DNA from 3 places in the Citrobacter freundii ATCC 8090 genome. Region 2 is predicted to be linked to each of the others. Evidence: predicted binding sites of a transcription regulator. Region 2 holds the regulator's gene; each other region holds the start of a gene.

Region 1 (6,862 bases), 320 kb from region 2:
AAACTTAATCGATCTCGACTGGCTGGTGGATTCGACCTCGTCCCAAATGCCGCTGGCGATGGACAACGCTGAGCGCTTGTTTGCCGCGGGGAAAGCGTTTTATATGTGCGCCTGTCGGGGTGATGACTACACGCCGGGCTATTTTTCGCCGAACCGGCAAAACTGGCTCGATCTTATTCGTGCCTCCAGCGCGATTCCCGGGTTCTACCGCACAGGGGTTGTGCTGGACGGCGTGAATTACCTGGATGGGGGCGTCAGCGACGCCATTCCCGTGCAGGAAGCGGCGAAGCAGGGGGCGAAAACGCTGGTGGTTATCCGCACTGTGCCTTCGCAAATGTATTACACCCCGCAGTGGTTCAAGCGTATGGAACGCTGGCTGGGCGAAAGCAGCCTGCAACCACTGTTGAATCTGGTGCAGCACCATGAAGCCACCTATCGCGCGATTCAGAGCTTTATTGAGAAACCGCCGGGCAAGCTGCGTATCTTTGAGATTTACCCTCCCAAACCGCTCCACAGCATGGCGTTGGGAAGCCGTATTCCGGCCTTGCGGGAAGACTACAAAACCGGACGTCTGTGCGGTCGTTACTTCCTCGCTACCGTCGGCAAACTGCTGGGGAAAAACGTGCCGCTGCCTCGTCAGACGCCGAAGATTGTGGTGCCGGGACCGGTGGTGGTTCCTCCCGCGCCGGTGGCCAACGATGCCCACGCGCCGGTGGTGGCCAATGCGCCTCAGGCCAACGATACAACGTTTAATAATGAGGATTTGGCGTGAGTTATCGTTTTATCGATACGCACTGTCACTTTGATTTCCCGCCGTTTACCGGCGATGAACCTGCCAGCATTCAGCGCGCGGCGGAGGTTGGTGTACAGAGCATTATCGTTCCGGCCACCCAGGCGGCGAATTTTTCCCGTGTACTGGCGTTAGCGGAAAATTATCCTCCGTTATTTGCCGCGCTTGGTCTACATCCCATTGTTATTGAACAACATAGTGATGACTGCCTGGACCAGTTGCAACAGGTGCTGGATAAGCGCCCACAAAAGCTGGTGGCGGTAGGTGAGATTGGATTGGATCTGTATCGCGACGATCCGCAATTCGACAAGCAAGAGCGAGTGCTGGAAGCGCAACTTAAGCTGGCGAAGCGGTACGAACTGCCGGTGATCCTGCATTCGCGACGCACGCATGACAAGCTGGCGATGTACCTTAAACGCCATGCTTTGCCACGAACAGGCGTGGTGCATGGGTTTTCCGGGAGCGTGCAGCAGGCCGAACGCTTTGTGCAACTGGGATACAAAATTGGCGTGGGCGGCACCATTACCTATCCGCGCGCCAGTAAAACCCGCGAGGTAATGGCGCAGTTGCCGCTCGAGTCGCTGTTGCTGGAAACCGACGCGCCGGATATGCCGCTCAACGGCTTTCAGGGGCAGCCTAATCGCCCGGAGCAGGTAGTCAGAGTCTTTGACGTCTTATGTGAACTGCGCCCGGAACCTGCGGACGTGATCGCTGACGCGCTGTATCGTAATACCACGGCGTTGTTTGATTTTTGAATTCCGGATGCGGCGCTATTGCATCGCATCCGGCCATCACAGGTACAGCGCCGGGAAAATCAAATTATCCACCCCACGTTCGCGCAATCTTTGCGCCAGGTGTTCCACATCCTCCGGCGTGGCGCTCGGCCAGTCCTTCGCTTCGCCATACACCCCGTGCGCATGAAAGGCATTCAGCCGTACCGGCACGTCACCTGAACCTCTGATAAACGCCGCCAGCGCATCAATATGCTGTAGATAATCCACCTGACCAGGGATAACCAGCAGGCGCAGTTCCGCAAGTTTCCCTTGCCCGGACAGAAAGGTAATGCTTTGTTTAATCAGCGTGTTATCGCGACCGGTCAACTGACGATGACACGTGCTGTCCCAGGCTTTTAAATCCAGCATTACGCCGTCGCACACCGGCAGCAGCTTCTGCCAGCCGGTTTCGCTCAGCATGCCATTGCTGTCGACCATACAGGTCAAGTGTTGCAGTTGCGGATCGGTTTTGATCGCACGAAACAGCGCCACAATAAACGGTAGCTGGGTTGTCGCTTCGCCGCCGCTGACCGTAATTCCCTCAATAAACAGTGCTGCCTTGCGAATATGCTGCAGCACCTCATCAACGCTCATGGTCTGCGCCATCGGCGTGGCCTGCTGGGGGCACATATGAAGGCAGGTGTCACACTGCTGACACAAATCGGACTGCCACCACACTTTCCCCGCGCTCAGGCTCAGCGCCTCATGCGGGCAATGCAGCACACACTCCCCGCAGTCGTTGCAGCGTCCCATCGTCCACGGATTGTGGCAATTTTTACAGCGCAGATTACATCCCTGCAGAAACAGAGCCAGGCGACTGCCCGGCCCGTCGACGCAGGAGAAAGGGATAATCTTACTTACCGAAGCGCATCTGCTGTTCATGGCTAATCACGCGAGGTTGTCGTTCCAGAATGCGCGTATTACGCGCTGCTTCTTCGCCAAGCCAGGTGGTGTTGGTGCGAGAACCTTCGGCGCGATATTTTTCCAGATCCGACAGACGCACCATGTAACCCGTAACGCGAACCAGATCGTTGCCGCTCACGTTGGCGGTAAACTCACGCATCCCGGCTTTAAATGCGCCGAGGCACAGTTGCACCAGCGCCTGAGGATTGCGCTTGATGGTTTCATCCAGCGTGAGAATGTCGCTGATCCCGGCGTGATAAAACGCGTGATGTGGCGCGACGGTTTGCAGATGAGTGATCGGGTCTGGTTCATCGCCGTAAGGCAGGCGTGCACCCGGTGTGGTGCCGATGTCAGAACTGATCCCCGACTGTGCATGCAGCATCGCGCGCTGCTTCCAGCCATATTTCACCGGGGTGCTTTCGACAAACTCCGCCAATTGGGCGCTGATGCGATAGCCAAGCTGATTGGCGAACTCATCTTTTCCGTAGCGCGCATTTTGTCCCGCCTTATCGCACAGTAGATTCACCGCCTCCGCCAGGCCATACATGCCGAACATAGGCACAAAACGTTCGGGATCAATCAACCCTTCCTGCACGAGGAAGCTATTCTCAAAGAAATGTGATTTTTCATAGAGGAATTCACATCGTGAATCAATGATGGCGATTTGCTGTTGACAATAGTGCGGTAGGGTGCGCGTAAAGAAGTCATCGACAGAGGCGCTGCGCTCTGCGATGGCTTTCAGATTAAGCCTGACCAGCGTGCTACCACCCCCGGCGAGCGGCAAAGAGTTGTAACAGCTGACGACGCCATACTGACTTTTTGTGAAAATTTTATCATTTTCAGGGCCATTGGAAATATGCGGCTTACTGCACTCGCAGATATTTTTCGCCACGCTGAGCAGCAGATCGTCAGGTGTGATTTGCGGGTCATAAATGAATGTCAGATTAGGCGAAACCTGCTTTAATTCTGCATCTGCGCGTAAAATTGCACGGGTAACTGGAGTATCGGCGGGGCCGATATTGGCATGCATAAACGCGTCTGGCAGGGTTCTGTCGAGATAACGCCAGAAACGTTTTATTCGAATATCGATCTCTTCTTGTGTTAGAATTCTAACATACGGTTGCAGCAGCGCATCGAGCTGGCCGAGATAAACCGGCATCGACGTCACTGACGGAACGTGGTGGTACATGATGGTGAGTAAGGATAACGCATCATCAAGATCGCTGGCGCCTTCCAGCTCCAGCCACGATGAACCATTGGCCAGAAAACGCGCGTAATCGGGTAAAACGTAGCGCGGTTTGAACGGGGCATGACCTTCGTACATATCGCAGATTACCCCATCATCCAGCGCCTGACGTGCCTGTGCAGGTAGTTGCGGATAAGGCAGCGCGTTTTCAGCTTCCAGCGCCAGAAAGTGGCGTTTCTGCTCAGGGCTGAGCACCGGGCTGGTCACGATTTGTTGGCAACGCTGTTGCAGCGCGAGTTCGCTTGAAGTGGGCATCGTTGATTCCTTTTTGTCCCGAAGGTGTAACGCCATTGTAGAAAGCAACGCCGCCACAACCTTTGATCCGGATGCGCCTGATGCCACGGCATCCCTTTAGAAAAGGTAATTTATTTGAAGTAGATCTCATTAGAGTAATGCAAATCTGTATGTGGTTTTCATTAACTGTGATGTATATCGAAGTGTAATAGCGAGCGGATGTTAGAATACTAACAAACTCGCAAGGTGAAATTTTATACGGCGATGCCGTTGGAGAATGTTATGACCGATTTAACAGCAAGCAGCCTGCGTGCACTGAAACTGATGGACCTGACCACCCTGAATGACGACGACACCAATGAAAAAGTGATCGCGCTGTGTCATCAGGCGAAGACCCCGGTTGGCAACACCGCCGCAATCTGTATCTATCCGCGTTTCATCCCTATTGCGCGTAAGACTCTGAAAGAGCAGGGTACGCCGGATATCCGCATTGCAACCGTCACCAACTTCCCGCACGGCAACGACGACATCGAGATTGCGCTGGCGGAAACCCGCGCGGCGATCGCCTACGGTGCCGATGAAGTTGACGTGGTGTTCCCGTACCGTGCGCTGATCGCCGGTAACGAGCAGATTGGTTTTGATCTGGTTAAAGCTTGCAAAGACGCGTGTGCGGCGGCAAACGTGCTGCTGAAAGTGATCATCGAAACCGGTGAGCTGAAAGAAGAAGCACTGATTCGCAAAGCGTCTGAAATCTCCATCAAAGCCGGTGCTGATTTCATCAAAACGTCTACCGGTAAAGTGCCGGTCAATGCGACGCCGGAAAGCGCACGCATCATGATGGAAGTGATCCGCGACATGGGTGTTTCTAAAACAGTAGGTTTCAAACCGGCTGGCGGCGTGCGTACTGCAGAAGATGCACAGCAGTTCCTGGCGATTGCCGATGAACTGTTTGGCGCTGACTGGGCTGATTCTCGTCACTACCGTTTTGGCGCATCCAGCCTGCTGGCTAGCTTGCTGAAAGCGCTGGGTCACGGCGACGGCAAGAGCGCAAGCAGCTACTAAGCCCGTAGGCCGGATAAGGCGCAGCCGCCATCCGGCATTAAGACGACTGCCGGGTGGCGCGTTGCTTACCCGGCTTACAACGGCCTTCTACTCTTTTCCCCTGGGGGTTACCGTGTTTCTCGCACAAGAAATTATTCGTAAAAAACGTGATGGTCATGCGCTGAGCGATGAAGAAATTCGTTTTTTTATCAATGGCATTCGCGACAATACCATCTCTGAAGGGCAAATCGCCGCCCTGGCGATGACCATTTTTTTCCACGATATGACAATGCCTGAGCGTGTTTCGCTGACCATGGCAATGCGTGATTCAGGAACCGTGCTGGACTGGAAAAGCCTGCAGTTGAACGGCCCGATTGTGGATAAACACTCTACCGGCGGTGTAGGTGACGTAACGTCACTGATGTTAGGCCCGATGGTTGCTGCGTGCGGCGGCTATATTCCGATGATCTCCGGGCGTGGCCTGGGGCATACCGGCGGTACGCTCGATAAACTGGAAGCGATTCCTGGATTTGACATCTTCCCGGACGACACGCGTTTCCGTGAAATTATTAAAGACGTGGGTGTGGCGATTATTGGGCAAACCAGCTCGCTCGCACCGGCGGATAAACGTTTTTATGCCACCCGCGATATTACCGCGACGGTGGATTCCATCCCGCTGATTACCGGTTCCATTCTGGCGAAAAAACTGGCGGAAGGGCTGGATGCGCTGGTGATGGATGTGAAAGTGGGCAGCGGTGCTTTTATGCCGACCTACGAGCTTTCTGAAGCCCTTGCTGAAGCGATTGTCGGCGTGGCAAACGGTGCGGGTGTACGTACCACCGCGCTGTTAACTGATATGAACCAGGTGTTGGCCTCCAGCGCAGGTAACGCGGTCGAAGTCCGCGAAGCGGTGCAGTTCCTGACCGGTGAATACCGCAATCCACGTCTGTTAGACGTCACCATGGCGCTGTGCGTGGAAATGCTGATCTCCGGCAACCTGGCGAAAGATGACGCCGAAGCCCGTGCGAAATTGCAGACGGTGCTGGATAACGGCAAAGCAGCAGAGATTTTTGGTCGCATGGTGGCGGCGCAAAAAGGCCCGACCGATTTCGTCGAAAATTATGCGAAGTACCTGCCGACGGCAATGCTCAGCAAAGCGGTATATGCTGATACCGAAGGCTTTGTCAGCGCGATGGATACCCGTGCGCTGGGAATGGCGGTTGTTTCCATGGGTGGCGGTCGTCGTCAGGCATCGGACACCATTGATTACAGCGTTGGCTTTAGCGATATGGCGCGTCTGGGCGACAGCGTAGACGGACAGCGTCCACTGGCGGTGATCCACGCCAAAGACGAAGCCAGCTGGCAGGAAGCGGCGAAAGCGGTCAAAGCGGCAATTAGCCTTGACGATAAAGCGCCAGAAATTACACCGACAGTCTATCGTCGTATTACCGAATAACTGTATACTGATCTGATCGCTTTTTTGCGGCGCAGATGTATGGAGAACAAGATGAAACGTGCATTTATTATGGTGCTGGACTCCTTTGGTATTGGTGCGACTGAAGATGCGGATCGCTTTGGCGACGTAGGTTCAGACACTATGGGACACATTGCAGAAGCCTGTGCGAAAGGTGAAGCTGACAATGGTCGCAAAGGTCCACTGAATCTGCCTAACCTGACCCGTCTGGGCCTGGTGAAAGCTCACGAAGGTTCTACTGGTAAAATTGCTGCTGGCATGGACGGCAACGCGGAAGTGATTGGTGCCTACGCATGGGCGCATGAACTTTCTTCCGGGAAAGACACGCCGTCTGGCCACTGGGAAATCGCGGGTGTTCCGGTTCTGTTTGACTGGGGATATTTCTCCGATCATGAAAACAG
Region 2 (6,862 bases):
CCGGTACCGAAGCTAACGAAACCGCCTTTAAGCTGGCGCGCCACTATGCCTGCGTGCGTCATAGCCCGTTCAAAACCAAAATCATTGCCTTCCATAACGCGTTTCATGGTCGCTCGCTGTTTACCGTATCCGTCGGCGGGCAGCCGAAATATTCCGACGGCTTTGGACCAAAGCCGGCAGATATCATCCATGTCCCGTTTAACGATCTGCATGCGGTCAAAGCGGTGATGGACGATCACACCTGCGCGGTGGTGATCGAGCCTATTCAGGGCGAGGGTGGTGTTACTGCGGCAACGCCGGCATTCCTGCATGGCTTGCGTGAACTTTGTGATCAGCACCAGGCGCTGTTGGTATTTGATGAAGTACAGAGCGGGATGGGGCGTACTGGCTCACTGTTTGCCTATATGCACTACGGCGTGACGCCGGATATCCTCACCAGCGCCAAGGCGCTTGGTGGCGGTTTCCCGGTGAGCGCGGTGCTGACCACCCAGGAGATTGCCTCCGCGTTCCACGTGGGTTCACACGGCTCCACATACGGCGGTAACCCGCTGGCCTGCGCGGTTGCGGGAGCTGCGTTTGATATCATCAACACGCCGGAAGTGCTGGAAGGTATTCAGGCCAAACGCCAGGCGTTTGTTCAGCATTTGCAGAAAATTGACCAGCAGTTTGACATTTTCAGCGACATTCGCGGTATGGGACTGCTGATTGGCGCCGAACTGAAGCCGCAGTTTAAAGGCCGGGCGCGTGATTTCTTGTACGCCGCGGCGAATGAAGGCGTGATGGTACTGAACGCCGGACCGGACGTGATGCGTTTCGCGCCGTCGCTGGTGGTGGAGCAGACTGATATCGATGAAGGGATGCAGCGCTTCGCGCAGGCCGTGGCGAAAGTGATGGGTTGACGGATTGCCGGATGGCGCTACGCTTATCCGGCCTACGAATCACACCTTACTCTGTAGGCCGGATAAGGCGTTTACGCCGCCATCCGGCAATTCTCTTAACCTTTCATATCCCGCAACCGGCGGCTCAGCCAGATCCCATGGTGCGGTCGCTGACGCCATGCTACCGACGAAATGGTATGCATGGTGTTCAGATGCCCCAAAACCCGCTGCAGATGCTGCTCAAGGGTGCTTAAAGGCCCATGGGACAGCATCTCTGGCGCCTCAAGAATATTCACATCGCCGGAGCTTCCGGGTCCGTCATATTCCAGCCGCTGCTGACAGCGCTGGATCGCAATTTCACAGGACTCCAGATAACGCTGCGCCAAATCCGGCGTCAGCATCGTATGTTCCCTTGCCAGCGTAGTCATTGCGTTGATGTGTTCGACGATGAACTGACTATGCGTAACCCACAGTTTCATGTCCGCCAGATAGTGCGAGTTGAACCCAGGTTCCTGCATCGCCTGGTTAAGTGAGTTGAACAGCGTGTTATGCGCCTGGTTGACCCGCATGCGTTGATACGCCAGCGGTGTGGCCTGGGGATCGTTGCTAAGAATCAGGCGAATGGCCTCCTGATCGGCTTCTAACGCATCGTGGGCGTTTTTACGCAGCAAACCGCTCTGCCACTGCGGCCACAGCCAGAGCATCCCGCCAAAAGCGATCAGGCAGCCAGTGATCGTATCGATAAACCGCGGCACGATAAACTGTTCCCCGTTCAGCGTCAGCAGTTGCAGGGTATATACCGCGGTGACCGTAAAGCCGACGGTAGCCCAGCCGTAGTTTTTGCGGATGGTCAGATAACTCACCAGGGTTATCAGCAGCATGCCTGCCAGCGTGTAACCTTCCTGGATATGAAAGTGCAGCGTGACGCCAGCGATCACCAGGCCGACGAGCGTCCCTACTGAACGGTGTAAAATACGTACCCGGGTTGCCCCGTAGCCATTTTGCGTGACGAACAGGATTGTCATCAAAATCCAGTAAGGTTTTGGCAGGTGTAAGGCGCTGCCCATCAGGCTGGCAATGCTCAACATGACGCTGATGCGTCCGGCATTACGCAGCGCAGGGGATTTCAACGACAAATAGCTTTTCAGGGCAGGGATCAGCGGCAGCCGACGCTGCTTGTCAGCCATTAAATCACGGGCATACAGTGGTCGCTGGGTGCGTAGCACACGGGCAATACGGCTGAAGTGCCAGTAGCAAAATTGACCTACCGGATTGTCCGGATGCTGGTTGGCGATTTTCTCCAGCGTGCCAATCTGCTTTTCCATTGAGAAACGGGTCGGTAAGCGGTGATACAAAATATCATCGGCCAGTACGCGAAGGCGTTCGGCAACGGTGCGCGCATTCCAGCGAATCACTTGTTCGGCGTGGCTACGTTCGACCAGCTTTTGCACCTCTTCCGGCTGGTGGAGGCTAACGGAAATATGTTCCTGTAAATCGAGCGCCTCCTGAAAGGCACGTAGCAGGCGCTTATAATCGTTGTTGCGATGCGCCGACAGCATATGCATTTGCTGATAGCACTGGGTAATTAAATCCACCGCTTTTTGCTGGCGCACCAACAGGGGAGGCAGCGCTTTTTCTGGGTCGGCATGCTGAGTCAGCATGCTGTACTTGGCCTCACAGTAATCGGCTAATTCGCGGTACAACAAGCTGAGCGACTCACGCAGCGGCTGCTCGCGCCACATCCAGAACCAGAACCAGTTGAACAGGCCATACCACAATGTGCCCAGCGCGTAGATTAGCAGCGGCTCCCAGACGGGCATGTTACCTGCCAGACTGAGTGTGAAAATTGCCGCGATAAGCGAGGCTGGTAGTAGTCGCGCATGCAGAGGGCCTAATTCTGCGGTTACACCAAGAATCAGCGTCAGGCCGGTGAGGATCAGTGGCAGCGGTATAGTCTGTGCCAGCAGTAATTGCATGATCAGACTGCATCCGGCAAACAAAGACGCGCCAATCACTAAGCGTTTGAAAAAGCGCTTATGCGGGGTATCAAGACCGGCAATATTGCAGCAGGCAGGGACGAGGGAAAAGAGGAGTCCCAGATGAAGCTGACCGATGATCAGGCCGACGGCCACAGGTAAACATAGCACCAGCGTTTGTCGTAGTGCGTAGTTGATCTCTGGGTGGTATATCAGTCTTCGCCACATCGGAGCAAACAAAAGTGGCGCATTACGGGGTAACGCGCCACTTCGATGGGGTTAACGTGTGCCGTAGACGACGATGGTCTTACCGTGTGCGGAGATCAGGTTCTGATCTTCCAGCATCTTCAGAATACGACCGACGGTCTCACGGGAGCAGCCAACGATCTGGCCGATTTCCTGACGGGTGATTTTAATCTGCATGCCGTCCGGGTGGGTCATCGCATCAGGCTGTTTCGCCAGATTCAGCAGAGTCTGCACGATACGACCGGTAACGTCGAGGAAGGCAAGGTTGCCCACTTTTTCAGACGTGACCTGCAGACGGCGAGCCATCTGAGAGGACAGGCGCATCAGAATATCTGGATTGACCTGGATTAATTGGCGAAATTTTTTGTAGGAAATTTCAGCGACTTCACATGCAGTTTTAGCACGGACCCAGGCGCTGCGTTCCTGACCTTCTTCGAAGAGGCCTAATTCACCAATAAAATCGCCCTGATTCAGATAAGAAAGGATCATTTCTTTCCCTTCTTCATCTTTGATCAGCACTGCCACTGAGCCTTTAACGATGTAGTACAACGTTTCCGCTTTTTCACCCTGGTGAATCAGCGTGCTCTTCGATGGGTACTTATGAATATGGCAATGAGACAAGAACCATTCGAGAGTCGGGTCTGTTTGCGGTTTGCCAAGCACCATGCGCGGTTATCCTCTGTTATAAGCTGTCTCCAGAGCCAAAAAACATCCTGTCTCTGGGTTTGCAAAAATGTGCTTCCCGCTACCTGGGAAGGGGGCTGTCAATACGTGCGACGGCCTGTAATGTGATGTCCTCTGCATACATGCAGTACGTCAATGTATTACTGTAGCATCCCGACTGTTTTAGCATAGCTTTCGCCGTGTGTCTCCTGGTGTCTCGCTTCAGCATGACGCAGGTCGCCTTCCGTTGCGAGATTTGTTGTGTGCGCGTAATCTGTCAGGAAAATTGATGCATCGGAGTAATAAAATATGCAAGCACGTGTTAAGTGGGTCGAAGGGCTGACCTTCCTCGGTGAGTCCGCTTCTGGCCACCAGATTTTGATGGACGGTAACTCCGGTGATAAAGCGCCGAGCCCGATGGAAATGGTCTTAATGGCTGCGGGTGGTTGCAGCGCAATTGATGTGGTGTCGATCCTGCAAAAGGGTCGTCAGGATGTGACCAACTGCGAAGTGAAGCTGACCTCCGAGCGTCGTGATGAAGCGCCGCGCCTGTTTACCCATATCAACCTGCATTTCATCGTAACGGGTAACGATCTGAAAGATGCGTCCGTCGCACGTGCGGTCGATCTTTCGGCGGAAAAATATTGCTCCGTGGCGCTGATGCTGGAAAAGGCGGTGAATATTACCCACTCCTATGAAGTGGTTGCCGCGTAATTGCTGATGCCGGATGGCGGCGTTGCCTTATCCGGCCTATAGGGTGATGTTGAGTCGTAGGCCCGATAAGCGAAGCGCCATCGGGCGCTTTCCACATATCACTCTATCTTTTTGCCTTCCATCAGTCGCTGCACCAGCGGCAGCATAATCAATTCCATCGCCAGACCCATTTTTCCGCCCGGTACGACCAACGTATTGATATGAGAAATGAATGAGCCCTGCAGCATGGCCAGCAGCCACGGGAAGTCGATCCCTTCCAGATTACGAAAATGAATCACGACAAAGCTTTCATCGAGTGACGGAATGCTCTTGGCGGCAAAGGGATTAGAGGTATCGACGGTTGGTACGCGTTGGAAGTTGATATGCGTACGGGAAAACTGTGGTGTGATGTAATTGATGTAATCGTCCATTGAGCGCACCACCGAGTCCATCACCGCTTCACGCGAGTGTCCACGCTCGCTGGTATCGCGGGTCAGCTTCTGGATCCACTCCAGGTTCACGATCGGCACCACGCCAACCAGCAGATCGACATGCCGGGCCACATTTTGCTGAGGGGTGACAACGCCGCCGTGAAGTCCCTCATAGAACAGGACATCCGTCGGTTCAGGCAGCGGCTGCCAGGGCGTAAATGTCCCCGGAACCTGATTCCACGGTACGGCCTCATCGTAGGTGTGCAGGTATTTACGCGACTGACCTTTGCCCGTCTGGCCGTATTCAATGAAGGTTTGCTCCAGCAGACCAAAGTCGTTAGCTTCGGGGCCGAAATAGCTGATATGCCGCCCAGCATCGCGTGCTTTGCGAATCGCCATGTCCATTTCCGGACGGGTATAGCGGTGAAAACTGTCACCTTCCACCTCGGCGGCGCGCAGGTTTAACTGCGCGAAAATTTTACGAAACGCGAGGCTGGTGGTGGTGGTCCCCGCGCCGCTGGATCCTGTTACCGCAATCACCGGATGTTTGGCAGACATAACAACTCCATGAAATGGTTGTAATTATAGTAAAGTCGGCCGGCGGCTACGGATTACTCGTGAATCTGCTTCCTCGGCATAATGTTGACCGTTTCATGCAGTTCGGACCACACCAGCACGGCTTCACCTGATTGTAGTTGGCGTTTGACGTCGGCGACTTTTTGTTCGAGCGAGCGTTCATGTTCACCGTAATCGGTGCCTTCACGCAAGACAAAGCTTTCAATCAGATTGTCCAGCGCGTCCGGAGAGATATCTTGCCATGGGATAATCATGATGACGCCTCCAGATACGTTGTCAGCCAGTCCGGGATTCTTGATTCCAGCCACATCTCAGGACGGCGCACTGTGCCACCAATAAATCCGACGTGGCCGCCATGTTCAGTCAGCTGATATTCCACCTGCGAAGGCAGATTTTCCGGTTTCGGGATCACGTGATGATCCATAAACGGATCGTCTTTAGCATGGATAATCAGCGTTGGTTTGGCGATCCGATTGAGCAACGGCATGGCGCTGCACTGGCGGTAATAGTCTATAGCATCGGCGAAACCGTGGATTTTGGCGGTGATCAGATCGTCAAAATCGCGAATGCGGCGCAAAGATTTCAACTGGGCCAGGCTTACCGGCAGCGAACCGGGATACGCCTCAAGCTTACGCGAGGCGTTGGCTTTCAATAAATTGAGCAGGTAGCGCTGATAGACACGGGAAAAGCCCTTGTCCATATGGTAGCTACAGGCTTCGAGCACGAAAGGCGCAGAAACGATAACCGCTGCATCTATCGGAATATTGTTGCCTTCTTTTGCCAGCAGACAAGCCAGCATGTTTCCACCGAGTGAATAACCTACCGCGGCGGTCGGTGCGCGACCGAACTCACGTTCCAGCCAGTGTAAAAACCAGGTGCCATCTTCTGTTTCACCGGAGTGATAAATACGGTTCAAACGATTGGGCTCACCACTGCAACCGCGAAAATGCATTACCACGCCCAGCCAGCCGCGCTTTTGTGCTGCTTCAATCAGGCCATGTGCGTAGGGGCTGTTCAGACTACCTTCCAGACCGTGAAAAACCACCAGGCGCGGTTTGTGTTTCGCCTGTTGTGGATCTTCACTCCACGCCAGATCGACGAAATCACCGTCGGGCAATTCCAGACGCTGCCAGTGGGCGTCGAACTTCACCTTACGGCGAATTAATCGCGGCAGCATCGTCTGCAGATGGCGGTTACTGATACCGCGCATCGGGCGGAATTCTCGCGAATCGTCGGTAGGTGGGGTCATTTCTGTGGACGTGATTTCAACCATAACACCGGAGCAATTAATAATCGGAAAGAATAACTATACCGCGCACAGCGCGTGCGGGTTAGCCAATATGTGATTTTGTCGCTAGTCAGTCAGCAGGTTACGCGAGAAAAAATGAAAATCGACGTT
Region 3 (6,862 bases), 1.6 Mb from region 2:
TTACCGGCCCGGTGATTTTCTCGGTCGAAAGTGAAGGCCGACGTGAAGCGCTTGGCGAGTTGCTCGCTCGTATCAAAGTGGCACCGAAGCGGATATTGCGACTCGATGAAGCCGTAGATAACGGTCGTTATCTGATGATTGGCGCAGCTGAGCACGGCTTCATCGATAGCAACCGCAATCTGGCACTGATTTGTGAAAGCGATCTGCTTGGGGAACGCGTGGCGCGTCGCCGCCAGGATTCGCGTCGCACCATCAACCCGGATACATTAATTCGTAACCTTGCAGAGCTGCATCCCGGTCAGCCGGTAGTGCATCTGGAACACGGCGTGGGTCGCTATGCCGGGATGACCACGCTGGAAGCGGGCGGTATCACCGGTGAATATCTGATGCTCACCTATGCCAACGATGCCAAACTGTACGTGCCGGTGTCGTCACTGCATCTGATCAGCCGCTATGCAGGCGGTGCAGAAGAGAATGCACCGCTGCATAAACTGGGCGGCGATGCCTGGTCACGCGCCCGACAGAAAGCCGCTGAGAAGGTGCGCGATGTCGCGGCAGAGCTGCTGGATATTTATGCCCAGCGCGCGGCGAAAGAAGGCTTTGCCTTTAAGCATGACCGTGAACAGTATCAGCTGTTTTGCGACAGCTTCCCGTTTGAAACCACGCCTGACCAGGCGCAGGCGATCAACGCTGTACTCAGCGATATGTGCCAACCTCTGGCCATGGACCGCCTGGTGTGCGGTGACGTCGGTTTTGGTAAAACCGAAGTCGCGATGCGCGCCGCTTTCCTTGCCGTAGAGAACCACAAACAGGTTGCCGTGCTGGTTCCGACTACCCTGCTCGCACAGCAGCACTTCGACAACTTCCGCGATCGTTTTGCCAACTGGCCGGTACGCATTGAGATGTTGTCCCGTTTCCGTAGCGCCAAAGAGCAAGCGCAGATTCTGGAACAGGTTGCCGAGGGGAAAATTGATATTCTCATCGGTACGCACAAACTGCTGCAAGCGGATGTGAAGCTAAAAGATCTGGGTCTGCTAATTGTCGATGAAGAGCACCGTTTCGGCGTTCGCCACAAAGAACGCATTAAGGCGATGCGCGCGGATGTCGATATTCTGACCCTGACGGCAACGCCTATTCCGCGTACGCTCAATATGGCGATGAGCGGCATGCGCGATCTGTCGATCATCGCCACGCCGCCCGCTCGTCGTCTGGCGGTCAAAACCTTCGTGCGCGAATACGACAGCCTGGTGGTACGCGAGGCGATCCTGCGTGAAGTTCTGCGCGGGGGACAAGTTTATTATCTGTTTAACGACGTCGAAAATATCCAGAAAACCGCTAACAGATTAGCGGAACTGGTGCCGGAAGCGCGTATTGGCATCGGCCACGGGCAAATGCGCGAGCGCGAGCTGGAACGCGTGATGAACGATTTCCACCATCAGCGTTTTAACGTGCTGGTGTGTACCACCATTATCGAAACCGGGATCGACATTCCGACCGCCAACACCATTATCATCGAACGTGCCGATCACTTTGGTTTAGCGCAATTGCACCAGCTACGCGGTCGTGTGGGACGCTCACACCATCAGGCGTACGCCTGGCTGCTGACGCCGCATCCAAAAGCAATGACCACCGACGCGCAAAAGCGTCTGGAAGCCATCGCTTCGCTGGAAGATTTGGGTGCAGGATTTGCGCTGGCGACCCACGACCTTGAAATTCGCGGCGCCGGGGAACTGCTGGGTGAAGATCAAAGTGGTTCCATGGAAAGCATCGGCTTCTCGTTGTATATGGAGCTGCTGGAAAATGCTGTCGATGCGCTCAAGGAGGGACGCGAACCGTCACTGGAAGATCTCACCAGCCAGCAAACCGAAGTTGAATTGCGTATGCCGTCTCTGCTGCCGGATAACTATATACCGGATGTTAACACCCGACTATCGTTCTACAAGCGCATTGCCAGCGCGAAAGGCGAAAACGAACTGGAAGAGATTAAGGTCGAGCTGATAGATCGTTTTGGCCTGCTGCCCGACCCGGCCCGTACGTTGCTGGATATCGCTCGTTTACGCCAGCAGGCGCAGAAACTGGGGATCAGAAAGCTCGAAGGTCATGACAAAGGCGGTACCATCGAATTTGCCGAGAAAAACCACGTCAACCCGGTCTGGCTGATTGGTTTACTGCAAAAACAACCGCAACACTTCCGTCTGGACGGCCCAACCCGACTGAAATTTATGCAGGATCTGGGCGAGCGTAAAACGCGGATCGACTGGGTCCGCCAGTTTATGCGTCAGCTTGAAGAAAACGCCGTAGCATAGTGAACAGGCCGGGTGAGCACACCACTCACCCGGCCTGATGAATTTACAAACTCTTTGCACTTCCCTGCACTTCCAGACACAGCAAACCGCCATAATTCGCGTTTACTTTTACATAATAAAAACCACGTAAAAACAATGGATTTATGGTGATGTTAAACAATAAACGACTCTCTCGCTGGCTCGCGTTTTTTACGCTGGCAGCGACCTTCGCGTTAGCACTTCCGGCTCAGGCAAACACCTGGCCGCTGCCACCGCCGGGAAGCCGTCTGGTGGGCCAGAATACCGTTCACGTTGTTGAAGACAATGGCGGTTCTCTGGAGGCGATTGCGAAAAAATATAATGTCGGCTTTTTAGCGCTGCTGCAGGCCAACCCCGGCGTTGACCCTTACGTACCACGTCCGGGCAGCGTGCTGACTATACCGTTACAAACTCTGCTACCTGACGCCCCGCGCGAAGGTATTGTTATCAACCTCGCCGAACTGCGTCTTTATTATTACCAGCCGGGGACCAATTCGGTGACCGTTTATCCTATTGGTATTGGCCAGTTAGGTGGTGACACGCTGACGCCTACGATGGTAACCACCATTTCTGATAAACGCGCCAACCCCACCTGGACGCCGACGGCAAATATCCGCGCGCGATACAAAGCAAACGGAATTGACCTGCCTGCCGTTGTACCTGCCGGTCCGGATAACCCGATGGGCCATCATGCAATTCGCTTAGCGGCATACGGCGGCGTTTATCTGCTGCACGGCACCAATGCTGACTTTGGCATCGGCATGCGCGTCAGTTCCGGCTGTATTCGTCTGCGCGACGGTGATATCGAAACCCTGTTCCGTCAGGTAACGCCCGGAACTAAGGTCAATATTATCAATACGCCGATCAAAGCATCCGTTGAGCCTAACGGCGTGCGGCTAGTAGAAGTACATCAGCCGCTGTCCGAAAAAATCAATGACGATCCGCAACTGTTGCCAATCGTGTTGAACGCGTCCATGCAGACATTTAAAAATGCGGCGCAAACAGATACCGCCGTCATGGATCATGCGATGGAGATTCGCTCAGGCATGCCGGTCGATGTGACCCGTCATCACGACGTTGCTCAACAACCGCTGTAAACGTAGCGTATTAAAAAACCCCCGCTGGATTTTATTCCGCGGGGGTTTTTTATTTAACTCGCAGTGGCATTGCGATGGGTTAAATCTTATTTGTAGATAACAGCAGTCCCATGAAGGGTGTTAGGACCGGTAACGGAAGTAATACGGAAAGACTTCGCACCCATCTCATCGGCTTTCTGCGCCAGTTGGTCTTCCAGTGAACCTAAGTTAGTCCCCGCATTCGCAGAAATAGTACCGACTTTCTCTTGACCCGCAGGTGTGGACTGAACTTCAACAGCGGCGAAGCTTGCAAATGACAGTGAGCTAAGAACAGCAGCAACAAACAGGGTTTTTACGTTTTTCATGATAGTGACCTTTAGCAGATGAATGGGTGTCGGAAAGATTAACTTAACGATCGATAGGTAAATCATAGATGTGATCCAGGTCACACGTCAATACTTTTTTATAATGATCGTTATATAAAATATAAAGGTCTTATTTTTCATGACAATAGATATAATTTATTTTTATCGTGAATCCGCTGGAGTGTGCAGTCGAATATTTTTATAATGGTTGTTCAATAAACCCAACAAAGGTACATCGGCGCCATGACAACTGAAACGACAGGTTGTGCAAAAAAAAGCCGTGGCCGACCAAAAGTGTTCGACAGGGAAGCCGCGCTTGATAAGGCCATGACACTCTTCTGGCAGCACGGATATGAAGCGACCTCGCTCGCCGATCTCGTAGAAGCTACCGGCGCAAAAGCGCCCACGCTGTATGCGGAGTTCACCAATAAAGAAGGGTTGTTCCGTGCCGTACTGGACCGCTACATCACCCGCTTTGCGGCGAAACACGAAGCCCAACTGTTTTGTGAAGAAAAAAGCCTTGAGTCCGCACTGGAAGACTATTTCACCGCCATAGCGACCTGCTTTACCAGCAAGGACACCCCGGCGGGATGTTTCATGATTAACACTTCTGCGACGCTGGCAGCCTCTTCCCGTGATATTGCGCACACGGTGAAATCCCGCCATGCAATGCAGGAACAGACGCTTACTCAGTTTCTTCATCAACGTCAGCAACGAGGTGAAATCCCCGCCTACTGTGACGTGCAAAAACTGGCTGAATACCTGAACTGTATTTTACAAGGTATGTCGATCAGCGCCCGTGAAGGTGCAACGTTTGAAAAACTGATGCAGATCGCACGTACCACCCTGCGGCTGTGGCCCGAACTCGTCAAAGCTTAACCCTTTCCCGCAATTCCCCCGCTGTACTAACACCCCCGGGAGCTGATAAAGCCCCCGGTTAGATTCCCGTTCCATTGTCCCTACATTTCTCATTGTTTTCATCGTGTTATCCGATCATTTTTTGTAAAGGGTATTGATAACGACAATTGTTATCAGCAATATTCGCATTTGTTTTAATGCCTGTTTCACAATGTAACCATCGGTTTCTCTACCGCCATAACAAAAACAGATCGACTCTTTTTAAAAGGAATACAAATGAATAAGCGTCTCTGGGTGCTCAATCCTCTCCTGTTGTCTTTAACCCTCCCGGCCATTGCGGCTGAGGAAGAGAACCTCATCGTCAGCGCCAACCGTAGCCAACGCACCGTGGCAGAAATGCCGCAAACGACCTGGGTTATTGAAGGAAGCGAGATTGAACAACAGGTTCAGGGGGGGAAAGAGTTCAAGGATGTTCTTGCTCAGTTAATCCCAGGAATCGATGTCAGTAGCCAGGGGCGTACAAACTACGGCATGAACATGCGTGGTCGCGCCATTGTCGTGCTCATTGACGGTGTCCGTCTGAACTCCTCGCGAACCGACAGCCGTCAGCTTGACTCCATTGACCCGTTTAACATTGCGCACATTGAAGTCATTTCAGGCGCAACCTCACTTTATGGCGGTGGCAGTACCGGCGGATTAATCAACATCGTCACCAAAAAAGGCCAGCCGGAGCGTGAAGTAGAACTCGAACTGGGGAGCAAAAGTGGCTTCAACAACAGTAACGATCATGATGAACGCGTTGCCGCGGCGGTGAGTGGAGGAACAGATCGCGCTTCCGGGCGTATGTCCGTCGCGTATCAACGATTTGGCGGCTGGTATGACGGTAATCACGATGCCCTGCTGCTGGATAACACCCAAACCGGGCTACAGCACTCCGATCGTCTGGACGTGATGGGCACCGGGACGATTGAACTTGACGACGACCGTCAGTTGCAACTGGTTACACAGTATTACAAGAGCCAGGGGGATGATGATTACGGGCTGGATCTCGGCGAGAACATGTCCGCCGTAACCGGAAACGGTAAAGCTTATACCAGCAGCGGACTGAATTCCGATCGTATTCCCGGAACCGAACGTCATCTGATCAGCCTGCAATATTCAGATGCGGATTTTTTCGGCCAGAACCTGGTCAGCCAAATCTATTACCGCGACGAATCGCTGAAATTCTATCCTTTCCCGACGCTCAGCAAAGGTAAGGTCACCAGTTTCTCCGCATCACAGCAGGACACAGACCAGTTTGGCGCCAAAATTACCCTCAACAGCCAGTTGATGGATAACTGGGAGCTGACGTGGGGTATCGATGCCGATCACGAGACCTTCGATTCCAATCAGAAATTCTTCGATCTGGCCTGGTCCCTGCCCTCCGGCGGCATGGATAACCGCACCGCTTATACCACCGGGCGTTACCCCGGTTACAGCATCACGAACTTTGCGCCTTTCCTGCAAAACAGCTATGACATTAACGACATCTTTACCCTCAGCGGCGGCGTGCGCTATCAATGGACCGAAAACAAGGTTGATGATTTCGTTGGCTATGCTCAACAGCAGGGAATCGCGACCGGGCTTGCGAACTCTGCCGATACCATTCCGGGCGGCAAAACCGATTACGATAATTTCCTGTTCAACGCCGGTATCCTCGCCCATCTGACTGACCGTCAGCAAACGTGGTTTAATTTCTCTCAGGGCGTGGAGCTTCCGGATCCAGGGAAATATTACGGTAACGGCACCTATTCGCTGGTTGGCGATCATTACCAGCTCCAGCGCAGCGTCAACGTGGCGGATTCACGTCTGGAAGGGATTAAAGTTAACTCGTACGAACTGGGATGGCGCTACACCGGCGATAGTCTGCGCACGCAACTGGCCGCTTACTACTCGACTTCGGATAAATCGATCGTTATCAACCGCAGCGATATGACCATTAACGTTCAACCCGACGATCGCCGCATTTATGGCCTTGAAGGCGCGGTGGATTATTTCATTGCGGATACGGACTGGAGCCTGGGCGGCAACTTCAATGTTATTAAATCGGAAGTGAAACAGAACGGTAAATGGCAAAAATGGGATGTGACTCTGGCCTCACCGTCGAAAGCAACCGCATGGGTCGGCTGGGCACCAGAACCGTGGACCTTACGCGTACAGAGCCAGCAAACATTTGATCTGACCGACGCCAGCGGCAATA

Evidence for each region. Region 2 encodes CRP, which controls carbon source genes, mostly activating them, when cyclic AMP is high. Its sites were predicted from a motif close to ATGTGANNNNNNTCACAT; they were not measured.
Region 1: a site for CRP is predicted at 4,080-4,097, ahead of deoC (deoxyribose-phosphate aldolase). Genes of this name have one in related genera too.
Region 3: a site for CRP is predicted at 3,834-3,851, ahead of bhsA (multiple stress resistance protein BhsA). Genes of this name have one in related genera too.

Annotation. Positions count from the first base shown of each region.
Region 1 covers NZ_CP049015.1:688,661-695,522, forward strand. The annotation lists gene G4551_RS03400 (patatin-like phospholipase family protein) at 1-772, shown strand, start outside; gene G4551_RS03405 (metal-dependent hydrolase) at 769-1,545, shown strand; gene G4551_RS03410 (YjjW family glycine radical enzyme activase) at 1,582-2,445, opposite strand; gene G4551_RS03415 (YjjI family glycine radical enzyme) at 2,417-3,967, opposite strand; gene deoC (deoxyribose-phosphate aldolase) at 4,229-5,008, shown strand; gene deoA (thymidine phosphorylase) at 5,121-6,443, shown strand; gene deoB (phosphopentomutase) at 6,495-6,862, shown strand, end outside.
Region 2 covers NZ_CP049015.1:370,546-377,407, forward strand. The annotation lists gene argD (bifunctional acetylornithine/succinyldiaminopimelate transaminase) at 1-899, shown strand, start outside; partial or broken gene G4551_RS24015 (hypothetical protein) at 904-1,002, shown strand; gene G4551_RS01740 (YccS/YhfK family putative transporter) at 995-3,082, opposite strand; gene crp (cAMP-activated global transcriptional regulator CRP) at 3,134-3,766, opposite strand; gene G4551_RS01750 (OsmC family protein) at 4,073-4,477, shown strand; gene G4551_RS01755 (phosphoribulokinase) at 4,576-5,445, opposite strand; gene G4551_RS01760 (YheU family protein) at 5,499-5,717, opposite strand; partial or broken gene G4551_RS01765 (hydrolase) at 5,714-6,782, opposite strand; gene G4551_RS01770 (NUDIX hydrolase) at 6,818-6,862, opposite strand, start outside.
Region 3 covers NZ_CP049015.1:2,012,320-2,019,181, reverse strand. The annotation lists gene mfd (transcription-repair coupling factor) at 1-2,306, shown strand, start outside; gene ldtC (L,D-transpeptidase LdtC) at 2,456-3,421, shown strand; gene bhsA (multiple stress resistance protein BhsA) at 3,508-3,765, opposite strand; gene comR (TetR family copper-responsive transcriptional repressor ComR) at 4,009-4,644, shown strand; gene G4551_RS09620 (TonB-dependent siderophore receptor) at 4,900-6,862, shown strand, end outside.